One region of the Pseudomonas sp. UMAB-40 genome, then DNA from elsewhere that is predicted to be linked to it. Evidence: predicted binding sites of a transcription regulator. Region 1 holds the regulator's gene; each other region holds the start of a gene.
What was found. The regulator FliA, encoded in region 1, starts transcription of late flagellar genes. The targets are predictions, from matches to a motif close to CTAAAGTTTNNNNNNNNNNNGCCGNTAA.
Positions count from the first base shown of each region.

Region 1 (10,101 bases):
CCCCGCTCCACCAGAATCAAATACGCCGTGCGGCGTAACGCTTGAGCATGCTCGGAACATCGAGAATCAGCGCGATGCGACCGTCACCGGTAATGGTGGCGCCCGACATGCCCGGGGTTCCCTGGAGCATTTTGCCCAATGGCTTGATGACCACTTCTTCCTGGCCCACCAGCTGGTCGACGACGAAGCCGATCCGCTGAGTACCCACCGAAAGGATCACCACGTGGCCTTCGCGCTGCTCTTCGTGAGCCGCGGAGCTGACCAGCCAGCGCTTGAGGTAGAACAATGGCAGTGCCTTGTCCCGCACGATCACCACTTCCTGACCGTCCACCACGTTGGTGCGCGACAGGTCGAGGTGGAAAATCTCGTTGACGTTCACCAGCGGGAACGCGAACGCCTGGTTGCCGAGCATGACCATCAGCGTCGGCATGATCGCCAGGGTCAACGGGACCTTGATGACGATCTTCGAGCCCTTGCCCTTGGTCGAATAGATATTGATGGTGCCGTTGAGCTGGGCGATTTTGGTTTTCACCACGTCCATGCCCACGCCGCGTCCGGAGACATCGGAAATTTCGGTCTTGGTCGAGAAACCTGGCGCGAAGATCAGGTTGAAGCAATCGGACTCGCTGAGGCGATCGGCTGCATCCTTGTCCATCAAGCCTTTCTTCACGGCGATGCCGCGCAGGACATCAGCGTCCATACCCTTGCCGTCATCGGAGATGGACAGCAGGATATGGTCGCCTTCCTGTTCAGCGGACAGGATCACCTTGCCGCTGCGAGGCTTGCCCATCGCTTCGCGCTCGGCCGGCTCTTCAATACCGTGGTCGACCGAGTTGCGCACCAAGTGGACCAGCGGGTCGGCCAGGGCCTCGACGAGGTTCTTGTCGAGGTCGGTTTCTTCGCCGACCAGCTCCAGGTTGATCTCTTTCTTGAGCTGGCGAGCCAGGTCGCGAACCAGGCGCGGGAAGCGCCCGAAGACCTTCTTGATCGGTTGCATCCGGGTCTTCATGACCGCGGTTTGCAGGTCGGCAGTGACCACGTCGAGGTTCGACACGGCCTTGGACATGGCTTCGTCGCCGCTGTTGAGGCCCAGACGGACCAAGCGGTTACGCACCAATACCAGTTCGCCGACCATGTTCATGATTTCGTCGAGACGCGCGGTATCAACCCGCACGGTGGTCTCGGCTTCGCTGGCCGGTTTTTCCGGTGGCGGCGCGGACGGTGCGCGGGCTGGAGCCGGTGCAGCGGCAGCCGCCGGTTTCGGCGCTTCGGCTTTTGGCTCGGGCGCTTTGGCAACCGGTTTCGGCGCAGTAGCCTTGGCGGCTGGAGCAGCCACCGCAGCACCTGTGCCGACTTCAGTGAATTTGCCTTTGCCATGCAATTCGTCGAGCAGCGATTCGAACTCGTGATCGGAGATCAGATCACCGCCGGCCGCTTTCGCGGTTGGCGCAGCCGCGGCGGGTACGGCGGCAATGGCCGATTCCAGCGCGTCCACCGCAAAGTTGCCCTTGCCGTGCAGCTGGTCGAGCAGTGCTTCGAATTCGTCGTCGGTAATATCGGAGCTGTCGCCGGCCGCTTTCGGAGCAGACGGTGCAGCAGCCGGTGCCACCGCGTCGACGGCGAACTGGCCTTTGCCGTGCAGTTGATCGAGCAACGACTCGAACTCGGCATCGGTAATTTCGTCGCTGGCCGCCGAATCGGCAGCCGCCACTGGAGCAACCGCCGGCGCTTCGGCTTGAGCCTTGACAGCGTTCAGCGAGTCCAGCAATTGTTCGAATTCGTTATCAGTGATGTCGCCCGATTCTTCAGCGGCAGGTGCTTCGACCACTTCAGCAACCGGCGCAGATTCATCAGCCGTTTGCGGCTCGGCCAGACGGGCCAGTGCCGCGAGCAATTCAGGCGTGGCAGCCGTAATCGGGCTGCGTTCGCGAACTTCGGTGAACATGCTGTTCACCGCGTCCAGCGCTTCGAGAACCACGTCCATCAGTTCCGAGTCGACGCGACGTTCACCCTTGCGCAGGATGTCGAACACGTTCTCGGCGATGTGACAGCACTCCACCAGCTCGTTGAGCTGGAGGAAGCCGGCGCCCCCTTTTACAGTGTGAAAACCGCGAAAAATTGCATTGAGCAAGTCCGCATCATCCGGTCGGCTTTCAAGCTCGACCAGCTGTTCGGACAGTTGCTCTAGAATCTCGCCGGCCTCAACCAGGAAATCCTGAAGGATCTCTTCATCGGCGCCGAAGCTCATTAAGGGGGTGCTCCTAACAGGTTTAAAAACCTAAAAAACCTAAAAAACCTAAAATGCTAAAACTCTAAAATCCTAGGCTGGATAACAAATCGTCCACATCGTCCTGACCGGACACAACGTCTTCTCTTTTATCGGCATGAATCTGCGGACCTTCACCCTGAGAGAGATGTTTTTGCGGATCTTTTTCAGCCAGCATCGCATCACGGTCATGTTCGATACCCGCAAAGCGGTCTACCTGACTGGCCATGAGCACGAGCTTGAGCAGGTTACTTTCAACTTCGGTGACCAACTGGGTCACGCGCTTGATTACCTGACCGGTGAGGTCCTGGTAATCCTGAGCCAGCAGAATGTCATTGAGGTTGCTGGACACTGTGCGATTGTCTTCGCTGCTGCGTGTCAGGAAACCGTCGACACGCCGGGCCAGTTCGCGGAACTCTTCAGCCCCGACTTCGCGACGCATGAACCGCCCCCAATCCGTGCTCAACGCCTGGGCTTCTTCACTCAGGCTGTTGACCAGCGGCGTGGCGTTTTCCACCAGGTCCATGGTGCGGTTGGCGGCGGCCTCGGTCAGCTTGACCACATACCCCAGGCGCTCGGTGGCGTCCGTGATTTGCGACACTTCCTCGGCTTGCGGCATGTTCGGGTCAATCTGGAAATTGACGATCGCGCTATGCAGCTCGCGAGTGAGCTTGCCCACTTCCTGATACAGGCCGCGGTCACGGGTCTGATTGAGCTCATGGATAAGTTGCACAGCGTCGCCGAACTTGCCTTTTTCAAGGCTGTCGACCAGTTCGCGGGCATGTTTTTTCAGGGTCGATTCAAAATCGCCCAGTGAAGATTCTTTATGCTCCATAGCTCCCCCGTGGCGCAGTGGATCAACCGATGCGTTCGAAAATCTTCTCGATTTTTTCTTTCAACGCCTGGGCCGTGAAGGGTTTGACCACATAGCCGTTAACACCGGCCTGGGCCGCTTCGATAATCTGTTCGCGCTTGGCTTCGGCAGTCACCATCAGCACCGGCAGGTGCTTGAGCTTTTCATCGGCGCGCACATGACGCAGCAGATCGATACCGGTCATGCCAGGCATGTTCCAGTCCGTTACCAGAAAGTCGATGCTCCCGCTGTTGAGAACCGGAATGGCAGTAGTGCCATCGTCGGCCTCGACCGTGTTGGTGAACCCAAGGTCACGCAACAGGTTTTTTATGATCCGCCGCATCGTTGAGAAGTCATCAACGATGAGGATTTTCATGTTCTTGTCCAATTCGACCTCCAAGCAGTCTTAAACGCGCCCAGCACCTGGACGCGCCATTTCAATCAATCCGGCAATGCACTCGATGACTGTCTGGAGCACAACAGATCGCGACCGGTGCAGTTCAACACCCCACCGGCCTCGTTCGCAGTGTCCCCACACTGCCTTCAGCGCGCTCGCCACTCCCCCAAACGCCCCCGCAAACGGGCCGCGCACTGGCTATGTAACTGGCTGACCCGCGATTCGCTGACCCCCAGGACCTCACCGATTTCCTTGAGGTTCAGCTCTTCGTCGTAGTACAGCGCCAACACCAGTCGCTCACGCTCCGGCAAATTGGCAATCGCGTCCGCCAGCGCGGCCTGGAAGCGTTCATCTTCCAGATCGCGTGACGGCTCCAGATGTGCACTCGCGCCATCCTCGTGCAGCCCTTCGTGTTCGCCGTCCTGCAACAGATCGTCGAAACTGAATAACCGGCTGCCCAGGGTGTCGTTCAAAATCCCGTAATAATCGTCGAGACTCAATTGGAGTTCGGCCGCAACCTCATGATCTTTAGCGTCACGACCGGTTTTAGCTTCAATCGAGCGAATTGCGTCGCTGACCATGCGGGTATTGCGGTGAACCGAACGTGGCGCCCAGTCCCCCTTGCGTACTTCATCGAGCATCGCGCCGCGGATTCGAATGCCCGCGTAGGTCTCGAAACTCGCGCCTTTGCTGGCGTCATATTTGGTCGATACTTCAAGCAGGCCGATCATCCCGGCCTGGATCAGGTCTTCAACCTGGACACTGGCCGGCAGACGGGCCAGCAAGTGGTAAGCAATGCGTTTGACCAGTGGCGCGTAACGCTCGATCAGCTCGTACTGCGCGTCACGTGCCGACTTCTTGTAGAGGTTGTAGCCACTGGCTGTCATAGGACGGGTCCTGCGGTCTGTTGCACGAGGCGCTCGACGAAAAACTCCAGGTGCCCACGCGGATTGGCAGGCAGCGGCCATGTGTCGACCTTCTGCGCGATCGCCTTGAACGCCAGGGCGCACTTGGACCGCGGGAACGCTTCGTAGACGGCGCGCTGTTTCTGCACGGCCTTGCGCACGCTTTCGTCGTATGGCACCGCGCCTACGTATTGTAGGGCGACGTCGAGGAAGCGGTCCGTGACCTTGGTCAACTTGGCGAACAGGTTGCGGCCTTCCTGCGGGCTCTGGGCCATGTTGGCCAGGACGCGGAAGCGGTTCATGCCGTAATCGCGGTTCAGCAGTTTGATCAGCGCATAGGCATCAGTGATCGAGGTCGGCTCGTCGCACACCACCAGCAAGACTTCTTGCGCTGCGCGAACGAAACTGACTACCGAGTCACCAATACCCGCAGCGGTGTCGATCACCAATACGTCGAGGTTGTCGCCGATATCACTGAAGGCCTGGATCAGACCGGCGTGCTGGGCCGGGCTCAGATGAACCATGCTCTGTGTGCCGGACGCGGCCGGAACGATGCGAATACCGCCAGGGCCCTGCAACAGAACGTCGCGCAGCTCACAGCGGCCTTCGATCACGTCGGCCAGGGTACGTTTGGGTGTCAGCCCCAATAGGACGTCGACGTTCGCCAGCCCCAGATCGGCGTCTAGCAGCATGACGCGCCGGCCGAGTTCAGCTAGAGCCAGGGACAAGTTCACTGACACGTTAGTCTTCCCGACGCCACCTTTGCCGCCGGTCACCGCGATCACCTGTACGGGATGCATGCTGCCCATGTTATTTCTTTACCTTGTCTTGCATAGACGGAGGCCACATTACTGGCTGCGCGCTCAATAACTGAACAATGCATGGCAGACCATCGATGTAGGTACAAAAACTGTTCATTAGTACCTCAGCCAACCTGCTTGGTCGGGCTGTGGTAAATATCAGCGAACATGTCAGCCATGGCTTCTTCGCTGGGTTCTTCTTGCATTTGCACGCTTACGGCGCGACTGACCAACTGATGACGACGCGGCAGATGCAAATCATCCGGAATACGCGGGCCATCGGTCAGGTAGGCCACCGGCAATTCATGACTGATCGCCAGGCTCAACACCTCGCCCAGACTTGCCGTTTCATCCAGTTTAGTCAGGATGCAGCCAGCGAGCCCGCAGCGCTTGTAACTGTGATAAGCGGCCGTTAGAACCTGTTTCTGGCTGGTGGTTGCCAAAACCAGATAATTTTTTGACTTGATGCCACGTCCGGCCAGGCTTTCGAGCTGCATGCGCAGGGCCGGGTCGCTGGCCTGAAGGCCGGCGGTATCGATCAACACCACGCGTTTGCGCAGCAACGGATCCAGCGCCTGCACCAGCGATTGGCCCGGATCAACGTGGGTTACCGACACGTTGAGGATCCGGCCCAGGGTCTTCAATTGTTCCTGAGCACCGATACGGTAGCTGTCCATGCTCACCAGCGCGATGTTTTGCGCGCCGTATTTGAGCACGTAGCGGGCCGCGAGCTTGGCCAGGGTGGTGGTCTTGCCCATGCCGGCAGGGCCGACCATGGCAATCACGCCGCCCTCTTCCAGTGGCTCGACTTCCGGTGTGGCAATCATCCGCGCCAGGTGCGCCAGCAACATGCGCCAGGCCTGACGGGGTTCGTCAATGTCGGTAATCATCGCCAGCAAGTCGCGGGACAACGGGCCGGACAGGCCGATGCGTTGCAGGCGACGCCAAAGATTGGCCTGGGCCGGACGGCTGCCTTGCAGCTGATTCCAGGCCAGGGAGCCGAGTTGTACTTCCATCAATTCGCGCAGGCTGTTGAGTTCGAAACGCATCGAATCGAACGCCCGTGGATCGACGCCGCCAGCGGCAGGTGCCGGGGCTGGCGCCGAGCGACGAGGTTCGGCATACGTCGGCTCGATCAGCGGCTCGGCGGCGGTCAACGGCAGGCCGGCGAACAACTGGCGATTGGTGGTCTTGTCGCCTTCGGTTTCGCCGTCGCCACGCAGGCTCAATTCGGCCTGGGCGGTGACGATCCGCGACTGGGTCTTGCGCAGCTCATCCTCGAGTTCCATGTTCGGAACACGCGGGGCCAGCGCCGACAACTTGTAATCCAGGGCAGCCGTCAGCTCGACACCACCGGCGATCCGGCGGTTGCCAATAATGGCGGCATCAGCGCCCAGCTCATCACGAACCAGTTTCATGGCCTGACGCATATCGGCGGCGAAAAAACGCTTAACTTGCATAAACCACTACCTCAGCCGTTGGGCCCTACTGTCGCAACGATGGTCACTTGCTTGTTGTCAGGAATTTCCTGGTAAGCCAACACATGCAAACCCGGGACTGCCAGTCGGCCGAATCGCGAAAGCATCGCGCGAACCGGGCCGGCTACCAGCAGAATCACCGGTTGACCTTGCATTTCCTGACGCTGCGCCGCATCGATCAACGAGCGTTGCAGTTTCTCAGCCATGCTTGGCTCCAGCAGAACACCCTCTTCCGAGCCTTGTCCTGCCTTCTGAAGACTATTGAGCAATATTTGTTCCAACCTTGGCTCCAGAGTGATAACTGGTAGCTCGGAGTCAGTCCCTACAATGCTTTGGACGATTGCGCGGGATACGCCGACGCGCACCGCGGCCACCAAAGCGGCAGTATCTTGACTCTTGGCAGCATTGTTGGCGATGGCCTCGGCGATGCTGCGAATGTCCCGCACCGGCACCTGCTCGGCCAACAACGCTTGAAGCACCTTGAGCAACTGCGACAGCGAGACCACCCCCGGCACCAGCTCTTCAGCCAGTTTCGGCGAGCTTTTGGCCAGCAATTGCATGAGTTGCTGGACTTCTTCGTGACCGATCAGTTCGCTGGAGTGCTTGTACAGAATCTGGTTCAAGTGCGTCGCCACGACCGTGCTGGCGTCGACCACGGTGTAACCTAGCGATTGTGCCTGGGCACGCTGGCTGATTTCGATCCAGACCGCTTCCAGGCCAAAAGCCGGATCTTTGGCGGTTATGCCATTGAGCGTGCCGTAGACCTGCCCCGGGTTGATCGCCAGTTCGCGATCCGGGTAAATCTCGGCTTCTGCCAGGATCACGCCCATCAGGGTCAGGCGGTAAGCACTCGGCGCCAGGTCGAGGTTGTCACGAATGTGCACAGTCGGCATCAGGAAGCCCAGATCCTGGGACAGCTTCTTGCGCACGCCCTTGATCCGCGCCAGCAACTGACCACCCTGGTTGCGATCCACCAGCGGAATCAGGCGATAGCCGACTTCCAGCCCGATCATGTCGATCGGCGTCACGTCGTCCCAGCCCAGCTCCTTGGTTTCCATGGCACGGGCTGGCGATGGCAGCAGCTCCTGTTGACGCTTGACCTCTTGCAGGGCCTGAACCTTGACCACGTTCTGCTTCTTCCAGAACAGGTATGCGCCGCCAGCAGCCAAGGCCGCCATGCTGAGAAAGGAGAAGTGCGGCATGCCGGGCACCAGGCCCATCACTGCCATCAAACCCGCCGCCACGGCCAACGCTTTCGGCGAGGCGAACATCTGGCGATTGATCTGCTTGCCCATGTCTTCCGAACCGGAAGCACGGGTCACCATGATCGCTGCAGCTGTCGATAACAGCAGTGATGGCAATTGCGCCACCAAACCGTCACCGATGGTCAGCAAAGCGTACACCCGGCCGGCGTCGCCGAAGGTCATGCCGTGCTGGAAGATACCGACCGCCATGCCGCCGATCAGGTTGATGAACAGAATCAGCAGACCGGCGATGGCGTCACCGCGCACGAATTTGCTGGCACCGTCCATGGAACCGTAGAACTCGGCTTCCTGGGCGACTTCCATCCGGCGCAATTTGGCCTGGTTCTGGTCGATCAGGCCGGCGTTCAAGTCGGCGTCGATCGCCATTTGTTTGCCGGGCATCGCATCGAGGGTGAAACGTGCGCTCACCTCGGAAATCCGCCCGGCACCCTTGGTCACCACGACGAAGTTGATGATCATCAAAATCGCGAAGACGACGATACCGACCACGTAGTTACCGCCGATCACCACCTCGCCGAAGGCCTGGATCACCTTACCGGCGGCGGCATGACCGTCCTGACCGTGGAGCATCACCACTCGGGTGGAGGCCACGTTCAGCGCCAGTCGCAACAACGTCGCCACCAGCAGAATGGTCGGGAACACTGCGAAATCCAGCGGCCGCAATGCATACACGCACACCAACAGCACGACGATGGACAGCGCAATGTTGAACGTGAAAAACACGTCCAGCAGAAACGGCGGCACCGGCAGCATCATCATGGCCAGCATGACCAGCAGCAACAACGGCACACCCAGGTTGCCCCGACTCAAGTCGGCAACGTTTGTGCGTGCAGTGTTGAATAACTGAGAGCGATCCACCGGTTTTCCCCGTTTCTTTAAAGCAAACTTTTGACGCCTGAAAGAGGCGCAGGGCGACTATTGCAAGAAACCTTCCAACTTTTGCAGAGGGGGGAAATAGAGGGGCGTATTGAATGTTGGTCGTAGCGCAGAGCCTGCGCGTCCTGCACTCAAGCCGTGTCGCGTTCGACCGAGGCACTCGCAAGGATTTACGATGCCCCCCCCCGAACGCAGATTGATCAACCTGCGGTGTGAACCTGGTTGTCAGTGATCGGACCAAAACTCAACGTCTTGCCACTGACGTAGCGTGCCCCCTTGAGCACTTCTTCACCGTCGACAAACACGATCTCTTCCTGTGTGTACATGAATGTCACTCGTTGTACAGGAGCTACGCGTTTAGAGGCTGCCGACGAAACAGGCCATGGCTGTTTAGCCACCAGCTCAATCAAGGTCAGTGCCCAGTGGAAAGGGATAACTCCAAGATCTTTGATCGTGATCTGGCGCAAGGGGTCATCCCACCGAAAATCCTGGCGTGCCGTGATGAACAACGCATCACCCTCCATCCTGAACACAGGCTTGTGAAACCGCCACACCATCTCCAGATCGCTGATCCAGCCGTCCAGGTATGGCTCTGGATTCGTGAAGAACGCGAAAAGCTTTTCGTTGTCGACAATACTTCCGGCATTACCACCAAACCGACTGTAATTATTATGATAAGCCAGCCCGCCCAACTCAGGCCGAATCGCGTTGTCCCGCCCCTCTAAATAGCCTGGAAACCAGACGTCTGCCATCTGCTTGAAGTGCGTGAAATCCAGAACCAATTTAAAAGTAACGGTGTAACCGATGGCGCGATCGCGTGGATATTCTTCCAACTTCCCGGAGACGAACTCCATCTCCATGCCTTGCAGTTTTTTAAACGGTTGCACTGCCATAATTGATCCCTCTAAGACATGACGTAAACACCAATCCCTGGTATTCCGGCCGAATGACCAGAACCACCACTGCAAGGACAATGAACGGGAGAATTCCCACAAGTATGAAAGCGCCGGAGGCGCCGACTGCCTACTGTCAGAACTAACAGGTACTAAGCCGTTTCAGACAAACGGTACTTAGGAACCCTCATCGCAGCGGTGACCGTCGATCGGGATCTTGTGCATACCTGTTAGATCTGACAGTAGACACGTGCGCGCTCACTGCCGTTGTATGGATATCTCACTACAGTGACAGGACTTGACCCCATGCAACCGCAATCGCCAACTATCGCTCAGTCACCGACAACGCTGAGCAATGAAAACGTGCA
Region 1 covers NZ_LT607560.1:199,561-209,661, forward strand. The annotation lists gene K0F88_RS15975 (chemotaxis protein CheA) at 17-2,248, opposite strand; gene K0F88_RS15980 (protein phosphatase CheZ) at 2,313-3,101, opposite strand; gene K0F88_RS15985 (chemotaxis response regulator CheY) at 3,124-3,495, opposite strand; gene fliA (RNA polymerase sigma factor FliA) at 3,663-4,403, opposite strand; gene fleN (flagellar synthesis regulator FleN) at 4,400-5,230, opposite strand; gene flhF (flagellar biosynthesis protein FlhF) at 5,347-6,681, opposite strand; gene flhA (flagellar biosynthesis protein FlhA) at 6,693-8,822, opposite strand; gene K0F88_RS16010 (hypothetical protein) at 9,041-9,733, opposite strand; gene K0F88_RS16015 (YncE family protein) at 10,040-10,101, shown strand, end outside.

Region 2 (10,101 bases), on a different contig from region 1:
TTCGGCGAGGATGCGGTTATCCACGCTGTAGATGGCGGCGTGGGCCACCAGCTTGTTTTTGGTCAGGTTATTGAGCAGCACGTTGAGGCTGAGGATGTCGTTGGACACCAACAGCTCCGTGGCGGAGGTGGCGGTCTGCGTGGTCAGGCTTTCGCCCAGCGCATCGGCCTGCTCATGCATGGCCTGCTTGAACTGCAAACCCATCACGCAGGCGTAGATCACCAGGGCCAGAGCGACCAGGATCACGTTATGGCTGGCGATGCGCAATGCAATCGGTACACGGCGGTGGCGCAGTGCACGGAAGATCAGCAGAAAGAAGTTATCGGTTTTTACTGGCGTGGGCCGGTTCACTTGAGCTCGGCTCTTTTGTCCGTGAAGTTGACGCGCAGTATAGCGACAGGCCCTAGACCGGCAAAGCGCTCACGGTGCCCGATGGTCACTGAAAGTGGGTAGAATGCGGTTTTTTTCCACTTGCGGGGGTGCGCCTTGCGCGAAATCGTCCTGATAAACATCACGGGAGTCGACCGACCGGGTCTGACTGCGGCCATTACCGGCGTTCTGGCCCAGGGTGGTGTGAACATTCTCGACATCGGTCAGGCGGTGATCCACGACACCCTGTCGTTCGGCATCCTGGTTGAAATTCCTGATACCGAGCAAGGCAAGTCGGTGCTCAAGGACATCCTGTTCAAGGGTTACGAGCTCGACCAGCAGGTGCGTTTCACTCCGGTGTCCGAAGAGGATTACCAGCAGTGGGTCGGCAATCAGGGCAAAAAGCGCCACATCGTGACGCTGTTGACCCGCAAAGTGACCGCCGGGCAATTGCAGGCCGTGAGCTCGATCACCGCCAAATATGGCCTGAACATCGATCACATCGATCGTTTGTCCGGGCGCATGCCGCTGGACACCCCGGCCGACAAGGGCAAGGGCTGCATCGAGTTTTCCGTGCGCGGCGAAGCGGCTGATCCGCAGGCGCTGCGAGCTGAATTCCTCAGCGTCGCCCAGGAACTGAACGTCGACATCGCCTTCCAGGAAGATTCGCTGTTCCGCCGTAACCGTCGCCTGGCGGTGTTTGACATGGACTCGACGCTGATCGAAGCCGAAGTCATCGACGAACTGGCCAAGGCAGCGGGCGTGGGTGACCAGGTGTCTGAAATCACCGAGCGAGCGATGGCCGGTGAACTGGATTTTCGCGCGAGCTTCAAGGAGCGCCTGGCCTTGCTCAAGGGGCTGGACGTCAGCGTGCTGGACTCGATCGGCGCTTCGCTGCGTCTGACTGAAGGCGCCGAAACCCTGTTTGCCGAACTCAAGCGCCTGGGCTACAAGACCGCGATTCTGTCCGGCGGCTTTACCTACTTCGCCAAGCAATTGCAGGCCAAGTTGGGCATCGACTATGTATTTGCCAACGAGCTGGAAGTGGTCGACGGCAAGGTTACCGGCGTGGCGGTCGAGCCGATTGTCGATGCGCAGCGCAAGGCGGATCTGCTGAAGGAGCTGGCGCACAAGGAAGGTTTGCGCCTGGAGCAGACCATTGCGGTCGGCGACGGTGCCAACGATTTGCCGATGCTGGCAATTGCCGGCCTGGGCGTGGCGTTCCGGGCCAAACCGCTGGTGAAGCAGTCGGCAAAGCAGGCAATTTCCACCCTTGGGCTGGATGGTGTGCTGTATCTGCTGGGTTTTCGGGATCGCGACGGACAGCTCTGAGTTTCCTCAGGGCTGAAAGGCTCTTGTGGCGAGGGAGCTTGTCGGATCGCCGCACCGTCCCGCTGGGCTGCGAAGCGGCCCCAAAAAAGGACTGCTACGCAGTCCATACGGGAGCAAGCTCCCTCGCCACAGGTATTGGAATCACCCTCAAAGCGATTTCCACAACGAATCAAAATCCTCCTCGACGCCGCTCCCCGCGGCGTTGTCGTTCTTGGTCGCCTCCAGCGAACGATAGGCAAACTGATTGAAGCTGTTGGTGCTCGCCACCCGCCGATCAAGCCCGGCGCGGCGTTCCTGGCCGTTGGTGTTGATCAGCACTTTGCTGCCTTCCTGAAAGGGCAGGCGCGGGGCGAGCAACGTGGCGGGCAGGTCGATGGCGCTGATTTCCGGCAACAACAGGCCACGCAGATATTGACTGTGGTCGTCCCGCGTTCGCACCAGTTGCAACCCGCAAGGCTCGGCGTAGGGCGCGACCTGCTCGATCCCCATCTGCGTCCCGCCGCCCCGCACCTGACGAATCCAGCGCACCACCGCAATACTCCAGCCCTGATTGGCAGAATCCTGAATGCCGACCATCTCGCCAGCCTGTAACTCGGCGGGCACCGCGTTGGGCCACGCCAGGCAATAACCGCCGGGACTGTGGTTGATGACCGGCAGGGCGTAGGTCGGAAAGTGCCGATTGCTATCGGCCGCTTCCTGGCTGTCGTCGTTCTGAAGGTGCGGGTATTCAATTTCTTCGTAGGGCAGCAGGGTATCGGCGCTGCCATGGGGGGCGGCGTCGAACGCCTGGTGCCATTGGTCCTTTCCCTGGTTCGTCGGGGACGCTGCCGAGAACTGCGCGAGTCGGGTGCCGGGGTTTTTCAGAATATCGCTGAACGAACGTTCCCCGCCCAGGTAGAAGTGCAATGCGCTCATGCCCACGCACAAGGTCAAGGTGCCTTGGCCGACTGTGCGTTGAAAACTGCGCTCAGCCGCTTGACCCCAGGCGGCGTGCAGGTGTTGCAGCGTATCCAGGCTGAGCCCGGTCGGCACGGGCAGCGGCGGCGTGCCGTCATTGCCTTGCAGATGTGCTTCGATGGCGGCGACCAGGGGCTGCGGATCAATCCCCAGCAAACCGGCCTGCTGCTCGGCCCTGAACTTCGAACGATAGCGCGGCCCGGTATCGAGGTCCGGCGCGACGGCAAACAAGCCGTCTACGGGTTGGCCGGATTGCAACTTTATCCATTGGCTCCAGGGCTCCAGTACCTCGGCGAGCCGGGCGATCTGGCTCTGGCGCAGTTGATTGCAGCGTGAGGCGCCTAGCAGCAGGGCGGTCACGTAAGTCTCTTCGATGCTCAGGGTTTTGGTCTGGCTGGCCAGTTCATCGCGCAGGCTCAGGTGCTGAAGTTTGAGTGCGCAGGCGATCCGATACAGCTGATGCAGCTCCAGCCACAGGCCTTCCGGTACCGGGCAATAGAGTTGAGTCGAGCGAATCAGCGGCCCGTTCAGGCAATGAATCGCCCGCTGCAACGCTTGGGTCAGCAGCGATGCTCGATCCTTGCTGAAGCGCGGGGTGATGCGCACGACAATCTGTTTGTAACCAATCGCCAAGTGACTTTGCAGGGCCTGGCAGAGGTTGGCGATCTTGCGCGAACGCTCGTCGAGCACAATCGCCTGGTGCAGGAAATGCCGTTCCAGGTGTTTGCAGACGTAATACACCTCGGGTCGCAACAGTTCGAGCAGTTGCAGGCGATTGTCGCTGGGGGTGAGCAGTTGGTTGAGTTCGCTCAAGCCTTGATAGAGCAGGCGAGCGGTTTCACCGATGTTGGCTTTGGGCAGGTTGGCGATCCAGCGCTTGAGGTCGCGTGGTGTCGGTTCACAGAACGACAGGCGCAACTGCGTCGGGATCGGGGCGCGTAGCAGCAGGTGAGGGCTGGTTTCATTCATGCCGTAGAAAAACTCCAACCGGGAAATGGGCAGTGAATGATCTGACTGTAGCAGTTACAGATGTCGACCGTTTGTCTGTCAGTCGAGTGCCGCCCGGGCGTACTACTAATCTGACACACGTGCGACTGGATACGCACGGTCGTGCGGCCTGCTGCCTACGCAGGGCAGGTCTCTTGTAACTTCAAGGAGATGAGGTTCATGTCTAGATACGTAGTGGCAAATCAATGGGGCGGTAGTTCGGCACCCTGGCATCCGGGAGGAGACTGGACGTTAGGTGCGAGGGACAACCAGAACGTGGTCGCGATCGAAATCAAATCGGGCGATGGCGGGAAGAGCTTCACCGGCACCATGACTTACGCGGGTGAAGGTCCCATTGGCTTCAAGGCTCAGCGCACGGGCCAGAACCAGTACAACGTGGAAAATCAGTGGGGCGGCAACGACGCTCCATGGCATCCGGGTAGCAAGTGGGTCATCGGCGGCCGTGATAATCAGAACGTTGTGGCGTTGAGCGTCACCTCCAATGATGGAGGGAAAAACCTCAGTGGCACCAATACCTACGCCAACGAAGGGCCGATCGGCTTTCGTGGACAGATAGAGTAACGGCGCTACCGAAATGTCCGCCCCTTCGAAAACGTTCGACGGGGCGGATCAGCCCATCAGGCTGTTGGCAGGCCCAGCGCCTGGCCCATTTGTACTGGCGACAGGGCACCGAGCCCCTCAGCCCATTTCACTTGGTCCGGCCCGAACAGCACCACGGCGGTCGAACCTAGCTTGAAGCGACCCAGTTCCGCACCTTTTTCCAGATGGATCGGCGCGCGGGCGGCTTCGTCGTAACGGAAGGTTTTCAGCTCGCGTTTCGGCGGCGTTACCAGCCCGGCCCACACGGTTTCAATCGACGCCACGATCATCGCGCCCACCAGCACCACGGCCATTGGCCCGCGCTCGGTGTCGAAAATGCACGCCACGCGTTCGTTGCGGGCAAACAGTTCCGGCACGTTTTCGGCGGTGGTCTGGTTGACCGAGAAAATCCGCCCCGGGATGTAGACCATCTCGCGCAGGGTGCCGGCCAGCGGCATGTGCACGCGGTGATAGTCTTTCGGCGACAGGTAAATCGTCGCGAAATCGCCACCCATGAACGGCGCGGCATTGGCAGCATCACCGCCCAGCAATTCCAGCACGCTGAAGCTGTGGCCCTTGGCCTGGAACACGCGGCCGTGTTCGATCGGGCCGAGTTGGCTGACTGCACCGTCGGCCGGGCTGAGAATGGCACCCGGGGTTTCATCGAGCGGGCGAGCGCCGTCTTTCAAAGCGCGGGTGAAGAACGCGTTGAAGTGCTCGTAAGCGGTGAGGTCTTCGACCAGCGCCTGGGACATGTCCACCTGATAGCGCTTGGCGAACCAGGCGGTAAAGGCGTTCTTGAACCAGCGCACGCGGCATTCGGCAATGCAGCCGGCCAGTCGCGACAGCAAATGGTGAGGCAGCAGGTATTGGCTGAGGATAAACAAACGCTTATTCATTGACTGTCCTTAAAAACCTTAAATCTCTACGGGCGTATCGGGGTGGTTGCCCCATTCGCCCCAGGAACCGGCGTAGCCTTTGACCCGCGGATAACCGAGGGATTTGGCCACCAGATAAGTGAAGCCAGAGCGATGGTGGGTCTGGCAGTGGGTAATGACTTCTTTGTCTTTGGTGATACCGAGTTGTTCCAGGATCTGGGGCATGTCCGTGCGGATGCGCAGGTTGCGCGCCTGATCCATGCCGGCCGTCCATTCGAAATTCACCGCGCCGGGAATATGCCCGGCCTTGGCTGCCAGGACTTTCTCGCCGGAGTATTCCAGCGGGCCGCGCGCGTCCCAGATCGCCAGGTCGGCGGCACCGAGACGGCTTTGCAGGTATTCGCGGGTGGCGGTCGGTTCGTCGTGCAGGGTCAACGCAACCGGGCCTCCAACGGGGGCCGGGACCTGGATCGACATGGGCATGCCTTCTGCCAGCCAGGCTGTCAGGCCACCGTCAAGATAGTGGTAGTTACGATGGCCGATGACATCGAGCAGCCAGATAAAACGCCCGGCCCAGCCGCCGCCTTCGTCGTCATAGACCACGTAGGTCGCATTGGCGTTATGTCCCAACTCACCGAACAACGCTTCGAGTGCCGCTTGCGGCGGCATCAGCCCGGGGGCAGGCGCCTGGCCGAGTTGTGTGCGTTTGGGATCGACAAAACGCGCACCGGGAATATGCCCTTCGGTATAGCGGGCACTGCTGGTCAGGTCCACCAGAATCAGTTCGCGGGACTCAAGGCGAGGGAGCAAGTCGCTCGGCTCGATGACCAGCGCCAAGCCAGAGAAGTCAGACATGTGAGGTCTCCAGAGCACAAAGGGGAGGATTGTAGCGCAGCATTCATTGACCGCGCTGGCTAAAGCTTTGGAGTGCCTTTTCAATGCACTGCGCGGTTTTGCCGAAGGCTTGCACGGTGATTTCCGAAAACGGCCCGCCGCCCTGATCCGCCACAACGACCATGATCACCCGACCATTGTTGACCAGCGAGCGCAGCAGCAGGTGTTCGCCGCGAAACTGCGCGCGCAGGCTGGCGGGTAGCAACGCCGAGAACTGTGCGTTGTTGGCCGGGGTCAATCGCACCTGGGCCTGTTGCGAGAGCAACCGTTGCAGCACGGTGCTCTGACTCACGACCAGATTCAGCCCCGCCGCTTCCTTCGCCAGCCCGGCCGTCTGATGCGCACGCAAATTGGCGTGGGTGCGGTCAGCCATCAAAATCATCACCCGACGCATGCCGCACGCGACCAGGGCGTCCCGGGCCGACGTGGTCAAGTGCATCGCATTGGTGAAGCGGCTCGGCTCGACCAGCAGTTCGGCACATTGTTTACGCCATGCCGTCAGGTCTTCGGTGGTCGGCGCCGGTGCCGGCAGCAACCCGGCGTGAATGCGGTTCACGCCCGAGGGCCAGATCAACGCTATGGCAGGGTGCCAGATGTCCGGCATGGCATGCTGGTGCGCGCTGTTGACGGCTTGTTGATGCAGTTGCTGCTGCACGTCGCTCATCGGCATTTGCAGGTAAAGGCTGGTCAGGTATTGCCAGCGCTCGCTGTGCGGACTGTCCCAGGCCTGTTGCGCCGACAGTGCCAGCCCATTGGCCAGCAACACGGTATTGGCCGGTTGGTTGAGCCAGCGACGCAAAGTCGGATCGTCATCGAGGCGGTTTTGCTGACGCAATGGATGCTCGCTGTCCCGGGCAATGCGCAGGACTTTGACCAGTTCGCGCTGCTCGTTGAGCAGCAGGCGATAACCTTGCTGCACCCAGATCGGCAGGCGCCAGATGTCCACCAGCGCCTGGCAGATGTCCAGCAGGCGAACGCCGAACAATTGCTTTTCGACTTTGCGCGCCGACTCGCCTTTATGGATGACCCGCAACTCCCACTCTTCGAGCAGTTGCGGATGAGTCAACGCCATCGGCCAGAGCGGTGAGAGAAACAGCAGGCTGCCCCAGTGGATGTCCTGCCAGAGCCGCGCCAGCCGACCGGCGAAAAAGCCGTTGGCCTGTTGGGTCGCGTGCTGGCTGATCATCTGCAGCTGACGCAACGCCACCGGGATCTGGGATTGAGGTTCGGCAGGCAACCGGGCGAGCAGTTCCTCAGTGCGTTTCAACCCGAGACGATTGATCGCCACCTCAAGGTTTTCCGCCGGCTCGGTCATGCTGCCGTGGGTGTGGCGATTGGCTTCGCGAATCACGCTCAAGGCCAGTGCCGGGCTGTCCTGCAACAATTCGGCGATGTCGCGAAGCGAGCTGCGATTATCGGCGAGGGCCTTGCAGACACGGTCGTGACTGTCTTGCGGAACCGGCAGGCGCACGCCGTCGAGAAGCTTGACCCAGCCTTCAAGGGTGGTCGGTTTTGGGGTTGGGGTGTTCGTTTCGTTAGCCATGGTTGGACGTGATCATCGTCTGCATTACCTATGCCCGGAGAGGGCTAAATTAGCTTTTCGCTTGAACGGGCTATAGTCTGGCGCAGTTTTGCCGATAAGTAGAAGAAGAGATTTTTTAACTTCCGAATATGACCTTGAACCCGACTCAGTAAGTGCTCTCCTACCTATGGCTAAAATAATCGGCATCATCGTCGTATTCGCGAGCGTGCTCGGCGGATACGTGCTCTCCCACGGCAAGATTGCCGCCCTGATTCAACCTTTCGAGGTGATGATTATCGGTGGTGCGGCCCTCGGTGCATTCCTGCAGGCCAACCCTGGTCACATGTTCAAGCTCGTTCTCAAGAAAGCCTTGGGAATGTTCAGCTCGCGCTTCAGTCACACGTTCTATCTGGAAGTGCTGGGTCTGATTTACGAGATCCTCAACAAAAGCCGCCGCGAAGGCATGATGGCAATCGAAGGCGACATTGAAGACGCCGCCGCGAGCCCGATCTTCGCCAAGTACCCGGCGGTACTGAAAGATGACCGCATGACCGCGTACATCTGCGATTACCTGCGCATCATGTCCTCCGGCAACATGGCTCCCCACGAGCTCGAAGGCCTGTTCGACATGGAGCTGACCAGCCTCAAGGAAGATTTGGATCATCCTTCCCATGCGGTGAACGGCATCGCCGACGCCATGCCCGGTTTCGGTATCGTCGCGGCCGTACTGGGTATCGTGGTGACCATGGCCTCCCTGGGTGAAAGCGACCAGAAAATGATCGGCCTGCACGTGGGTGCGGCACTGGTGGGTACCTTCTTCGGTATTCTCGCCGCCTACGGTTTCTTTGGCCCGTTGGCCCATGCCCTGGCCCACGAAGCCAAGGAAGAACTGAACGTCTACGAAGCCATCAAGGCCTCGCTGGTGGCTTCGGCTTCCGGCATGCCGCCATCGCTGGCGGTGGAGTTCGGCCGCAAGGTTCTGTACCCGGCGCACCGTCCTAGCTTCGCTGAGCTGGAACAAGCGGTTCGCGGTCGCTAAGTCATGGAAAATAACCAGCCGATAATCATCAAGCGCGTAAAAAAATACGCGGCCGGGCATCACGGGGGCTCCTGGAAAATAGCCTTCGCTGACTTCGCGACGGCGATGATGGCGTTCTTCCTGGTGCTGTGGCTGCTGTCTACCGCCACGCCGGAACAGAAGATCGCCATCGCCGGTTACTTCAAGGACCCGGTCGGCTTCACCGAAAGCGGCACGCCGTACATCATCGATCTGGGCGGTTCGCCGACCCTGGCGCCAGAGAACACCCTCAACCCCGAGGTGAAGTCCCAGCCGCAGCCCGACCGCGTCACCGTCGATACTGAACAGGTCGAAGGCATGGCCGAACAGGTCGAGAAGGAACGCCTGGAACTGTTGCTGCAAGAATTGCAGAACAAGGTTGATGAAAATCCGCAGCTGCAAAAATTCAAGGACCAGATCCTGTTCGAAATCACACAGGACGGCTTGCGCATCCAGATCATGGACGCGGAAAACCGGCCGATGTTCGACTCAGGCTCAGCACGTCTAAAACCGTATTTCGAAGACATCCTGCTGGCCATGGCCGACACCATCAAAGCGGTGCCGAACAAGATCAGCATCAGCGGCCACACCGATGCCAAGCCGTACTCGGGCACCGGTGATTTCGGCAACTGGGAACTCTCGGCCAACCGTGCCAACGCCGCTCGCCGTGCGCTGGTCGCTGGCAGCTATCCGGATCAGCAAGTGGCGCGGGTCGTCGGTTATGCCTCGTCGGCGCTGTTCGACCGCGAGAACCCGTTCAACCCGGTCAACCGCCGGATCGACATCGTGGTGCTGACCAAGAAAGCCCAAAAGGCCATTGAAGGTTCGCAAGGTGCTGAACCTGCGCCGGAGCCAACGCCAGCGCAAGGCCAGGGTGGCCCGGGCGAAGTGCCGGCCACGCCGGTCGATCCGAACGCGTTGCCGGCGGATAAACAACCGCTGCCGGCCCATGAGCTTCGCGAGCGTTTGAATATCTTTGAAAACCCGGCGCCGAAACCGGCGGAACCGCCGAAGCAGTGACCTACAAAAAAGCCGACAGAGATGTCGGCTTTTTTGTGCGGCTTTCACGGGTTTGGACGTCACTGCATTTTTCGCGTGGGCATGGCCCCTGTGGGAGCGAGCCCGCTCGCGAAGGCTTTGAGTCAGGCGACGGGGGGAGGGCGGTGTACATATCCATTTCTGCGGTAACGGCCGCCAATGGTTTCGCTCTTACAGCGAGTCACTTTGGAAGAGCCCCAAAGTAACCAAAAGGCTCTTGCCCCTTTCGTTCGGTGCCTCGCTAAGGCTCGGCATGCCCTCGCTCCGGTCCTGCTCCGTGGGCCGCCGCCATCGGCCATCCATGGCCGGGGGCGGCTAACCCGGCATCCATGCCGGGTTGCCCACTACGCAGAACCTCCACTCGGCCTCTCGAGGGGGCGTGCACCGCAACAGCGCCGCGAGGCGGCCTGATAGCCGACCTGATTGTCAGGGGGTGTTTCCCTGTCGGAACCGGTTTGCTGGTGAGA
Region 2 covers NZ_LT607551.1:397,667-407,767, forward strand. The annotation lists gene K0F88_RS01780 (AhpA/YtjB family protein) at 1-351, opposite strand, end outside; gene serB (phosphoserine phosphatase SerB) at 487-1,701, shown strand; gene K0F88_RS01790 (molecular chaperone) at 1,849-3,627, opposite strand; gene K0F88_RS01795 (lectin OAA) at 3,826-4,227, shown strand; gene asd (archaetidylserine decarboxylase) at 4,284-5,144, opposite strand; gene rhdA (thiosulfate sulfurtransferase) at 5,163-5,978, opposite strand; gene K0F88_RS01810 (HDOD domain-containing protein) at 6,022-7,560, opposite strand; gene motA (flagellar motor stator protein MotA) at 7,727-8,578, shown strand; gene motB (flagellar motor protein MotB) at 8,582-9,616, shown strand.
Region 2: motA (flagellar motor stator protein MotA) is a predicted target of FliA. The motif match lies at 7,631-7,658, and genes of this name have one in related genera.

Region 3 (10,101 bases), on a different contig from region 1:
TTGTGCTGCCTCGATCACAGTGGCCACGCAAAGCAAAAATGCCAAGGCGAGAATACGCATGATTGGACGCCCTCTGGTGGTGTTGAAAAAGGCCCCCGTAAGGGGGCCTCCAGAGACAGCATTAGAACGAGTTGTTGGAAATGGCCAGCGAGTTGCTTTGTTGGTTGCCCACACCAGCAGCCACGTTGACGCCCAGGTTGCCACTGCCGCCATTCACCGAACCGGTCAGGGTTGCAGTGTTGGTCACAGGGTTAGCCCAGCCAGTTGGAGTCAGCACTTGATAGGAGTAGGTGTTGCTCAAATCATAAGAGCTGCTTTCACTGTAGCTTTTCGCTTTAGCGTACTCAGACTCGGACGATTGACTGCCCGATTTTTCGTACGAGGAGTCAGACGACTTCGTATACGACTTGTCGTACGATTTTTCGAACGACGAATCGCGAGATCTGTCGTACGAGGAATCGCGCGACTTGTCGTACGAGGATTCGTGCGATTTGTCATACGATTTGTCTATCGATGCATCAAGCGTTGCGTCGAGCGATGCGTTAAACGATGCGTCGGAAGAACTGCTGCGAGTGCGGTCGCCCCAGCCGTTATTGACGGTAGAGGAGTTGGAAGCCGCCGCAGTAGCGTCCAACGTAGCGTTCAAGGAAGCACTCAAAGAAGCGCTCGAAGAACCGCTTGCACTGCTGCTGTTGGAACCGCTGGCATTGCTGCTGTTGGAACCGCTCGCATTACTGCTGTGAGAACCGCTTATATCAACGCTTTTTGAACCGCTGGCGTCATAGCTTTTGGAACCGCTCTTATCCCAGCTAGAAGAAGCGCTTTGACTGCCGCTCGCGTCAAACGACTTATCTTTGGAGAAGCTGCCGCTCGCCGTATTGGTAACGGTGATGGTATCCACGCGATAAGTCCGATCGGCGCTGTTATTCACAACCAGGCCAGGACCTTGTTGATCGGCAGAGGCGGTGGCTGTTGCATTACCGAGTGGAGCATTGGTATTGGCAATAGCCATGGTGTTTTTCTGTTGGTTCAGGTCGCCGCCGGCAATGTTGATCCCCATATTGCCGCTGCCGTTATTGCCCGATCCACTCATCGCGCCAGTGTTTGTGACACCGTAGTTGTCGACACGGTTATTGTTGCTGTATTGCCGAACGCTAGCGGTGGCAGAGGCAGTGCCGAACACGAAGCTGTTATCGGTGGCTGCAGCTGCAGCGTTTGCGATAGCGGCCGCGTTGTCTTGTTGGTTGCCGCTGCCTGCTGCCACGTTGACACCGACGTTGCCGCTAGTGCCTGTGGCAGAGCTGCTCATACTTGCATCGTTGACAGTCCCTTCGTTACGGATACGGTTGCCAGTGCTGCTTTGGTTGTCCCAAGCATTGGCAGTCGCATAAACAGGGATCTTTGTTGGAGGAGGGGTGTGTTGACCGTTGTTATTATGGCCATTGTTATGGCCATTATGGTGGTCGTCACGCTGCCCAGCTTGTACAGCAACAGCCATGACCGCAGCAATTGCGAAAACCAGAGGCTTGATTGCCATCGAAGGTTTCATGGTGATTCTCCGTACTTATTTTAGGTTAAGTGTTGTTTCTTACCTTTTCGGGTCAATCCGCGACCCTTACGCTTAGGGTGTTTGCCATTCTGTTTCCCACCCCGGCGCTCTGATTCAACTGGATCACCCCACGGCTACCGGTGAATGCCTGGTCACTGGTAGTGACCTGGCGATAGCCTGGTGCAGAGTCAGTTGGATCGGAGTTGTTGAGCAGCGCCACGTTCTGTTGCATGAGGACGCTGTCGTCGATACTTTGCGGCTGAGCACTGATGCTGATACGCAGTGCGTTGGCTTGCTGGTTACTGGCGCCCGCACTCTGGTTGACACCCAGTACGCCGTTGCCGTGACTGAAGGAGTCGCCCTGTATGTTGGACTGGGCATCAATTCTGGGGTCGACTTGGGTGCGCAAACGCTGGCGAATCTGAGTGGTCGCACTGGCGTTGGTACCAATGGCGATGGCCCGGGCGTTGGCCTGTTGCTGAAAATCGCCCGCCGCCTGGTTAACCGTGAGGTTGCCTTGGTACTGCATGCCCGAACCGTCAATGTCGGCGTTATTGATGACGGGAGGTTGGGCAAAGGTCGATGCACTGCAAAACATGGCGATCATTAGCAGCGAACGATTCATCTTAACGGTCTCCCGTTATGATTTTCAGAGCACCCAGGCCCTGCTGGACGTTTGAATTGACCATGTTGGCAATCCCGTTGCCCGAATTTCCCGAACGTCCGGCAGGGAGGTTGGAAAGTTGGCTCTGGTTGCTGATGTTGCCGCCCAGATTGTTGGTGTTTTGAGTGACCAGGCGGTTGATGCCTGCACCACTGGCGACGTTGGCAAAGTCGCCGTCGCTCAACTCGTTCGTTTGCTGGAGGATTTGTCTCGACGGGTTGGCATTGACGGTCGTGGGGTTAGGGTCGGGGATTACCGGCGGAATGGTTGCGTTGCGGGTCTGGACATCACGTTTGATCGTTATGATGCCGTTGTCAGCCTGTACGGGCAGGCAAACTGTTAAGCCCAGTGCGCATCCGAACAACAGGAGGCTAAAGATACTTCTATCAAATTTCCCCACGGCGGCAATTCCTTCTGTAATTGGAACGCTGGCCCTTATCAGCGTTGCGAGGTAGAGAGCAGAAGGTGTGCCGCTTTCTGTTTTTCCTTAAAAAACAGTTGGTTGAATTAAATTGTCGGGGGGGTCAAAAAAATTGTGTAACGCCACTGAGACAGAGCTGCGCAAAAACGCAGTCCATGCGGGCGGCGGTGCACGCTGGGGGCATTGAAGGCAGGTTGTATCAGTGGCTTAACATTTTCTTGCGGGAACGCTCGGCCCGCTTTAGATCGCGGGTTTGCGCAGGAATGAGTGTTTCAGGAATGGACAGGTGCGGCGTCGAGGGGCGCTCCGGTCAGGCGTTGAGCAAGCGCGTCACCGCCTCGAATGCCGCGTCCTTGCGCTGCTGCCAGTCACCTTGCAGTACCTGACAAGGTTGGCGGTGCAGGTCAAGCCATTCATGGCTGGCCTGGAAAAACGCCTGGCGTTCTGCCAGTTGCGGCTGGCAACGTTGCCCATCGTCATGCCAAGCCACGGTTTCAGGGCTCAGCAGCAAATGCAGGTCGTAGCGCCGGGCCAGCAATGCTTGCTCGATCCATACCGGGCAATCGCCAAACAACGTGCGACTCCAAAGGATATTGCTTAAGAGGTGCGTATCGAGGATCAGCAGTGACGGTTGCCTGGCGCGTGCTTCGTCCTCCCACATAAGCTGGCCATGAGCTATCGAGGTAATGTCATCGTAGCGGGTTTCACGGGCTTCGCTTTCGATAAAGTGCCGAACGTACTCATTGACTAATATGCCGCCAAAATTGGCGTGAATCTCACCCGAAAGCCAGCTTTTACCGCTGGATTCCGGGCCCGCGAGCACCAGCACTTTCATGCGCGCAAGGCCGGGTCGGCGCGCCATTCGCGCCAGCCTTGCACAGCCAGCAACAGGAACAGCGCATAGAGGGCAGCGGTCAGGTACATGCCTTTATAAAGGAACAGCCCAACGAAAATTACATCAACGGCGATCCACAACGGCCAGCATTGCACGCGCTTTTGCGCCATCCATAGTTGCGCCACCAGGCTGAACCCGGTCAGCGCGGCGTCAAGCCAGGGCTGCGCGGCATCTGTCCAGTGCGCCATGGCGGCGCCCAGCAGCAGACTGCCGATGGCGCCGGCCGCAAGGCCAATGGCGATCGATTTGGCATCAAGCCGGCTGACCTGCCGACCGGTATTTGCCTCACCCGCGTGGGTCCATTGCCACCAGCCGTAGAGCTGCAACGCGGCGTAGATCACTTGCAGGAGCATGTCCGAATACAGCTTCACTTCAAAAAAGATCCAGCTGTAGAGCAACACCATGATCAGACCGATCGGCCAGCACCAGGGGTTCTGTTTGACCGTCAACCAGACGGCAATCACGCCGAGGGTGGCGGCAAACAGTTCAAGCCCGGACATGGAGGTTCCTTGGGGAAGACGAAAGAGGGGGCGGATTGTACCTAGATTGTGATGCGCGAGCTTGCCCGACACCGTCAGTTAAAACGCAAAACCTGTGGGGGCGAGCTTGCTCGCGATGGCGGCAGGTCAGTCACATTAAAGTTAACTGCCAGTCCGCTATCCCGAGCAAGCTCGCTCCCACAGGGGGTGTGTTATGACCTAAACGCGGAACTGTTTGAGCAGGCCGTTCAACTGCTCGCTCAAATCCTTGAGTCGCACACTGGCCACACTCGACTGCTCCGCCGCCAGCGCAGTGCTGTGGGACAACCCCGCGGCCTGGGTGACGTTCTGATTGATGTCTTCCACCACATGGGCTTGCTGCAGAGTCGCGCTGGCGATCGATGCATTCAGCCCGTTGAGGTTGCGCAGCGCCTGGCCGATTGCATTCAGGCTGGCACCGGCCAGACCGGCCTGTTCGATGGTCAGTTGCGAAGCTCGGCTGCTGTCGCCGATCACTTTCACCGCCGCTTCGGAGTGAGTCTGCAGGCGTTCGATCATCGACTGGATCTCCGCCGTGGACTTCTGGGTGCGCTGGGCCAACAGGCGCACTTCATCGGCCACCACCGCAAAGCCTCGGCCTTGCTCTCCGGCGCGGGCAGCCTCGATGGCCGCGTTGAGCGCCAGCAGGTTGGTTTGCTCGGCGATGGAGCGGATCACCTCCAGGACACTGCCAATCTGGGTGCTTTCAGCGGCCAGGGTGCGAATCACTTCCACGGCTTGATCGATGGTGCCGGACAGTTTGTCGATCTGCTGCAGGCTGCCGTCAATGTTGATCTGCCCCTGCTGCGCCTGGGATTCGGCATCGCGCATTTCGCTGGCCGCATGCTCGGCATTCTTGGCCACGTCCTGCACACCGTAAGTCACTTCGTTGATCGCGGTCGCCACCAACTCCATCTGCTGAGACTGTTGTTGACTGCGTTGCTGGGCCTGGGCGGCATCGTTGCCCAGCTCGCTGGACGACTGGCCCAGGGCGCTGGCGGACACCTGCAGCTCGCTGATCACCCCTCGCAGTTTGGCAGTAAAGGCATTGAAGTGCCGTGCCAGCTGCGTGACTTCATCCTGGCCACGGGTGTCGAGGCTGCGGGTCAGGTCGCTTTCACCGCTGGCGATATTGGCCATGGCGTTCACCGTATCCTGAAGCGGGCGCACGATGCTGCGAGCGATCATGATCACCAGCAACGCCATGATCAGCGCAATCACCAGGCCGACGAACGAAGCCTTCCAGACTTGGCCGTAGAACTCGGCCTGCATGTCGTCGATGTACACGCCCGAGCCGATCACCCAGCCCCAAGGCTCGAACAATTTGACGTAGGAGGTTTTCCCGACCGGGTCGCTGGCGCCCGGTTTAGGCCAGCGGTAGTTGACCGTGCCGGCGCCCTTGGCCTTGGCGACGGCCACCATTTCGTTGAACAGCGCAAAACCGTCCGGGTCGCGGATTGCCGAGAGGTTTTGCCCATCGAGTTTGGGGTTGGCCGGGTGCATCACCATCACCGGCGTCAAGTCGTTGATCCAGAAATAGTCGTTCTGGTCATAGCGCAGTCCGCGCACAGCGGTCAGTGCCTGCTTCTGCGCGGCATCGCGGGTAAGCGTGCCGGCGGTTTCCAGGCCGTGGTAGTAGGTCAGAATGCCGCTGGCGGTCTGCACCACGTGCTGGGTTTTCTGGGCTTTTGCCTGGTACAGGTCGCTATGGATCTGCTTGAGCATCAACACGCCCAAGGTCAATAACATCACCACCGAAACAATCAAGATGAGCCACAAGCGTCGGCTGATCGACACACTGCGCAAGCTGTTCATAACGCTGTCACTCCGATTTCTTCTTCTTGTAATAAACGATTGCCAGCATCCAACCACGCTTTGCCGGTCGGGCATATGCGACCCAAGTCTCATTACGCAGCAGCGTTATCAGGGCTTGTCTGATAGGATTTCGGCCCCGCGCGGAAAAACCTGAATCCAAGTTGATTTTTCACGGAATTTTTACGGTTTCGTCTGGATCCTTTGTGCGCAGGACTTCGGCTACGCTTGGCGCAGTGAACGACTAAAAAACTAACGGGGCATGCCTTGGCGCATCGCCTTTGGGGGATTGATGGATCTTTGGACCGCCTTTCAGGCATTGATTCTTGGGGTTGTAGAGGGGCTGACGGAGTTTTTGCCCATTTCCAGTACCGGTCACCAGATCATTGTGGCTGACTTGCTCAACTTCGGTGGCGAACGGGCCATCGCTTTCAACATCATTATCCAGCTGGGGGCGATCCTGGCAGTGGTGTGGGAGTTTCGCCGCAAGATCTTCGATGTGGTCACAGGCTTGCGGTCTCAGCCGAGCGCTCGACGCTTTACCGCGAACCTGCTGATCGCTTTCATGCCGGCCGTGGTGCTGGGGGTGATTTTTTCCGATCTGATTCACCACTACCTGTTCAACCCGATCACTGTGGCCACGGCATTGGTCGTGGGCGGTGTCGTCATGCTCTGGGCGGAACGGCGCCAGCACGAAGTGCACGCTCACACCGTCGACGAAATAACCTGGAAAGACGCCCTGAAAGTCGGCTTTGCCCAGTGCCTGGCCATGATTCCCGGGACCTCGCGTTCCGGCTCGACCATCATTGGCGGCTTGCTGTTCGGGTTGTCGCGCAAGACTGCCACGGAGTTCTCGTTTTTCCTGGCGATGCCGACCATGGTCGCGGCAGCGGTGTACTCGGGCTACAAGTACCGCGACCTGTTCGTGCCGTCTGACTTCCCGGTATTCGCGATCGGTTTTGTCACCGCATTCGTCTTTGCGATGATTGCCGTCAGGGCCTTGCTGGTGTTCATCGGTAGTCACAGCTACGCGGCATTCGCCTGGTATCGCATCGCGTTTGGCCTGGTGATCCTGGCCACCTGGCAGTTTGGCTGGGTCGACTGGACCGCGGTCACGCCATGAGTGACGCCAGCGCGCGCAACAACCCCGGACGCAGGTCCGGGGGCGAGCGGGTCCAGCATCCACGGTTGAAACTGCTGGTGTTGGCGATTCTGTGCGCGCTGCCGCTGACGGGCTCGGTGTCGCTGTGGCTGCACGGAGTTTCGCTGATTCCGCTGGCGGCCTATGGCATCGTCAGTGTGCTGGCGTTCTTTCTGTACTGGAGCGATAAGCGCAAGGCGCGCGCCGACAGCTGGCGCACCCCGGAAAACGTGTTGCACGCGGTGGAACTGGCGGGCGGCTGGCCGGGTGCCTTGCTGGCTCAGCAGGTGTTTCGGCACAAGACCCGCAAGGTCTCGTTTCAACTGGTGTTCTGGCTCATTGTGCTGATGCACCAGGTGTTCTGGATCGACCAGTTGTTCCTCGGCGCTCATTTGTTTGCATTGCTCTAAAGCTGCAAGCTGACCTGGGTACGCTTGGGCAGCTTGCTCACCACCAACTGGTGCGAGCGTTTCAACAATTCCTGCAGCTCCTCGGCACCCAGCGGGTAGGGTGTTTGCATGATGATCCACTGGGCCCGCGCCAGATACGGCGCCGGGTGAATGCCCGGACGGTCGCAATGCCCCAGGAACAGATCCTTGTCGACCTTGAAGGCCAGGGAATCGCCGCGCAGGTTCTGCAAGGCGAACATCTTGTTCCCCGCAATCGAAAACACCCGTACACCTCCCCATTTATAGTCTTCCCGCGCACCGGGCAGCGCGAGGCAGAATTGCGCGACGTCCTCTTCGCTCATACGTCCAGCCTTCATATCAATCGGTCCCCACAGGCATTGAATGATTCGATCAAATGGTCGATCCAGGCGCGCACGGCCGGCATCACCCCGCGCCGATGAGGGTAGACCGCTTGCAGCCAGCCGCCAGGCAATGACCAGTCGGGCAGCAACTGCACCAGCGAGCCATTTTCCAGTTCCTGTTCGCAATACATCATCGGCAGCATCGTGAACCCCTGGCCAGCGAGTGTGCAGGCCTTGCGCACGATGAAATCGTCGATGCCCAATCGTGCTTCCAGGCTCAAGTCGAAGCTTTTACCCTGCTGATCGAGCATGCGAATGTGCACCATGCGGTCGGCTTCCAGCGCGCCGAGCACCGGCAAGGTTTTCAGGTCTTCGGGGTGGTTGATCTCACGTCCGTGCAGGAAGGCCGGGCTGGCGACCATCGCCATCTGTGCCTGGCGCAAGCGGCGGGTCACCAGCAGCGGATCTTCATCGCCCAACTCACGGACCCGCAGCGCGACATCGACGCCTTCGGTCACCAGGTCGACCCGGCGATTGAGCAGCATGACTTCCAGTTGCACCTGGGGGTGCTTTTCGAGGAATCGGCTGATCACCGTCGGCAGCATTTCGTGGGCCAGGCCGACGGGGCACGACACCCGCAGGCGTCCCCTGGGTTCGCTGGACATACTGGCCACGGCTTCATCGGCCATTTCGGCTTCCAGCAGCATCGCCTGACAGTGCCGCAGGTAACGTTCGCCCACCGCCGTCAACTTCAGCTGTCGGGTGGTACGTTGCAGCAACCGTGCGCCGAGGCGTTCTTCCAGCTCGGCAATGCGTCGCGACAACCGGGACTTGGGAATCCCCAGCAAACGCCCGGCTGCGGCGAATCCGCCGGCTTCGACCACCTTGGCAAAATAGTAGAGGTCGTTGAGGTCTTGCATGATTGAAATCCGATTGTTCTATCAGTGGGACGAACTATCGCATTGTTGCGGGCTAATCAGCTATTGGTTTCATCTGTAGGATCCTCCCCATCAGATCGCCCGGTGGCGATCCTCACCTGGAGATCCCTTATGAAACTGTTGCATATCGATTCGAGCATTCTTGGTGACAACTCGGCTTCCCGTCTGCTGAGCAGCGAAGTCGTCAAAGCCTGGCAAGCCGCCGAGCCAACCGCCGTAGTGACCTACCGTGACCTGGCCGCCGATGCCATCAGCCATTTCTCCGCCACCACACTGGTCGCCGCCGGCACCACCGCTGAACTGCGCAACGCCGCGCAACAGCACGAAGCCGAGCTGAGCGCCACCACCCTGGCCGAATTCCTCGCTGCTGATGCTGTTGTGATCGCCGCGCCGATGTACAACTTCACCATTCCAACCCAACTCAAAGCCTGGATCGACCGCATCGCCGTTGCCGGTCGAACCTTCCGCTACACCGAAGCCGGCCCTGAAGGCCTGTGCGGTGGCAAGAAAGTCGTGATCGTCTCGACGTCCGGCGGTCTGCATGCCGGTCAGGCGACTGGCGTTGCGCACGAAGAGTACTTGAAGGTGCTGTTCGGCTTCATCGGCATCACCGACATTGAGTTTGTTCGCGCCCACGGCTTGGCCTACGGTGACGAAGTGCGCACCAAAGCCATGAGCGATGCTCACACGCAAATCAGCGAGCAATTGTTCGCCGCTGCGTAAGACTTGCGTAAAGAGCTCAAACAGCTCAGGCACCACCCAAAAAACTCTGTATTCTGATCACGCAAGTGCCAGATACGGAGTTTTTTGTTTCTGGTCATTACAGATTGTGGCCCGGGTTATGCAGTCGAGGGTTACCGACTCCGGTCCAGTAACAAGGTGGGGCATCCCATGGTGCGTCTTTGTGCAACGTTTCTGATTTGCCTGCTCAGCAGCCTGAATTCAGTGCACGCCGCGCCTGGGCTACGTCCTCACTGGAGCGTCGGCTTCCATGAGATGAGTTTTCTCGACCCGCTGGATTTGCAGCCGATGCGCGCCATCGCGTTCTATCCCTCCAGCGACCGGGAACACACCAGCAAAATCGAAGGTTACACAGTCGAGGCAGGCGAGGACATCCGCGTCGCCATGGGCCGTTTCCCGATGCTGATGCTGTCTCACGGCAACACCGGAACCCCGCTGGCGCTGCACGACCTTGCCACCTCGCTGGCACGCAAAGGGTTTGTGGTGGTGGCGGTGATCCATCCCGGTGACAACTCCAAAGACCACAGCCGCCTCGGTACGTTGAGTAACCTTTACGGCCGGCCCATCCAGATTTCCGAAGCCATTACCGCGACCTTGGGCGACCGTATGCTCGCGCCTTTCGTCAATGCCGACCAGGTCGGCGTGATCGGTTATTCGGCGGGCGGCGAAAC
Region 3 covers NZ_LT607552.1:196,743-206,843, forward strand. The annotation lists gene K0F88_RS03595 (C39 family peptidase) at 1-60, opposite strand, end outside; gene K0F88_RS03600 (heme utilization protein) at 122-1,549, opposite strand; gene K0F88_RS03605 (adhesin) at 1,602-2,174, opposite strand; gene K0F88_RS03610 (hypothetical protein) at 2,176-2,613, opposite strand; gene K0F88_RS03615 (AAA family ATPase) at 2,945-3,469, opposite strand; gene pnuC (nicotinamide riboside transporter PnuC) at 3,466-4,029, opposite strand; gene K0F88_RS03625 (methyl-accepting chemotaxis protein) at 4,228-5,862, opposite strand; gene K0F88_RS03630 (undecaprenyl-diphosphate phosphatase) at 6,152-6,982, shown strand; gene K0F88_RS03635 (DUF1294 domain-containing protein) at 6,979-7,410, shown strand; gene K0F88_RS03640 (MmcQ/YjbR family DNA-binding protein) at 7,407-7,766, opposite strand; gene K0F88_RS03645 (LysR substrate-binding domain-containing protein) at 7,763-8,671, opposite strand; gene K0F88_RS03650 (FMN-dependent NADH-azoreductase) at 8,801-9,412, shown strand; gene K0F88_RS03655 (dienelactone hydrolase) at 9,581-10,101, shown strand, end outside.
Region 3: K0F88_RS03625 (methyl-accepting chemotaxis protein) is a predicted target of FliA. The motif match lies at 5,990-6,017, and genes of this name have one in related genera.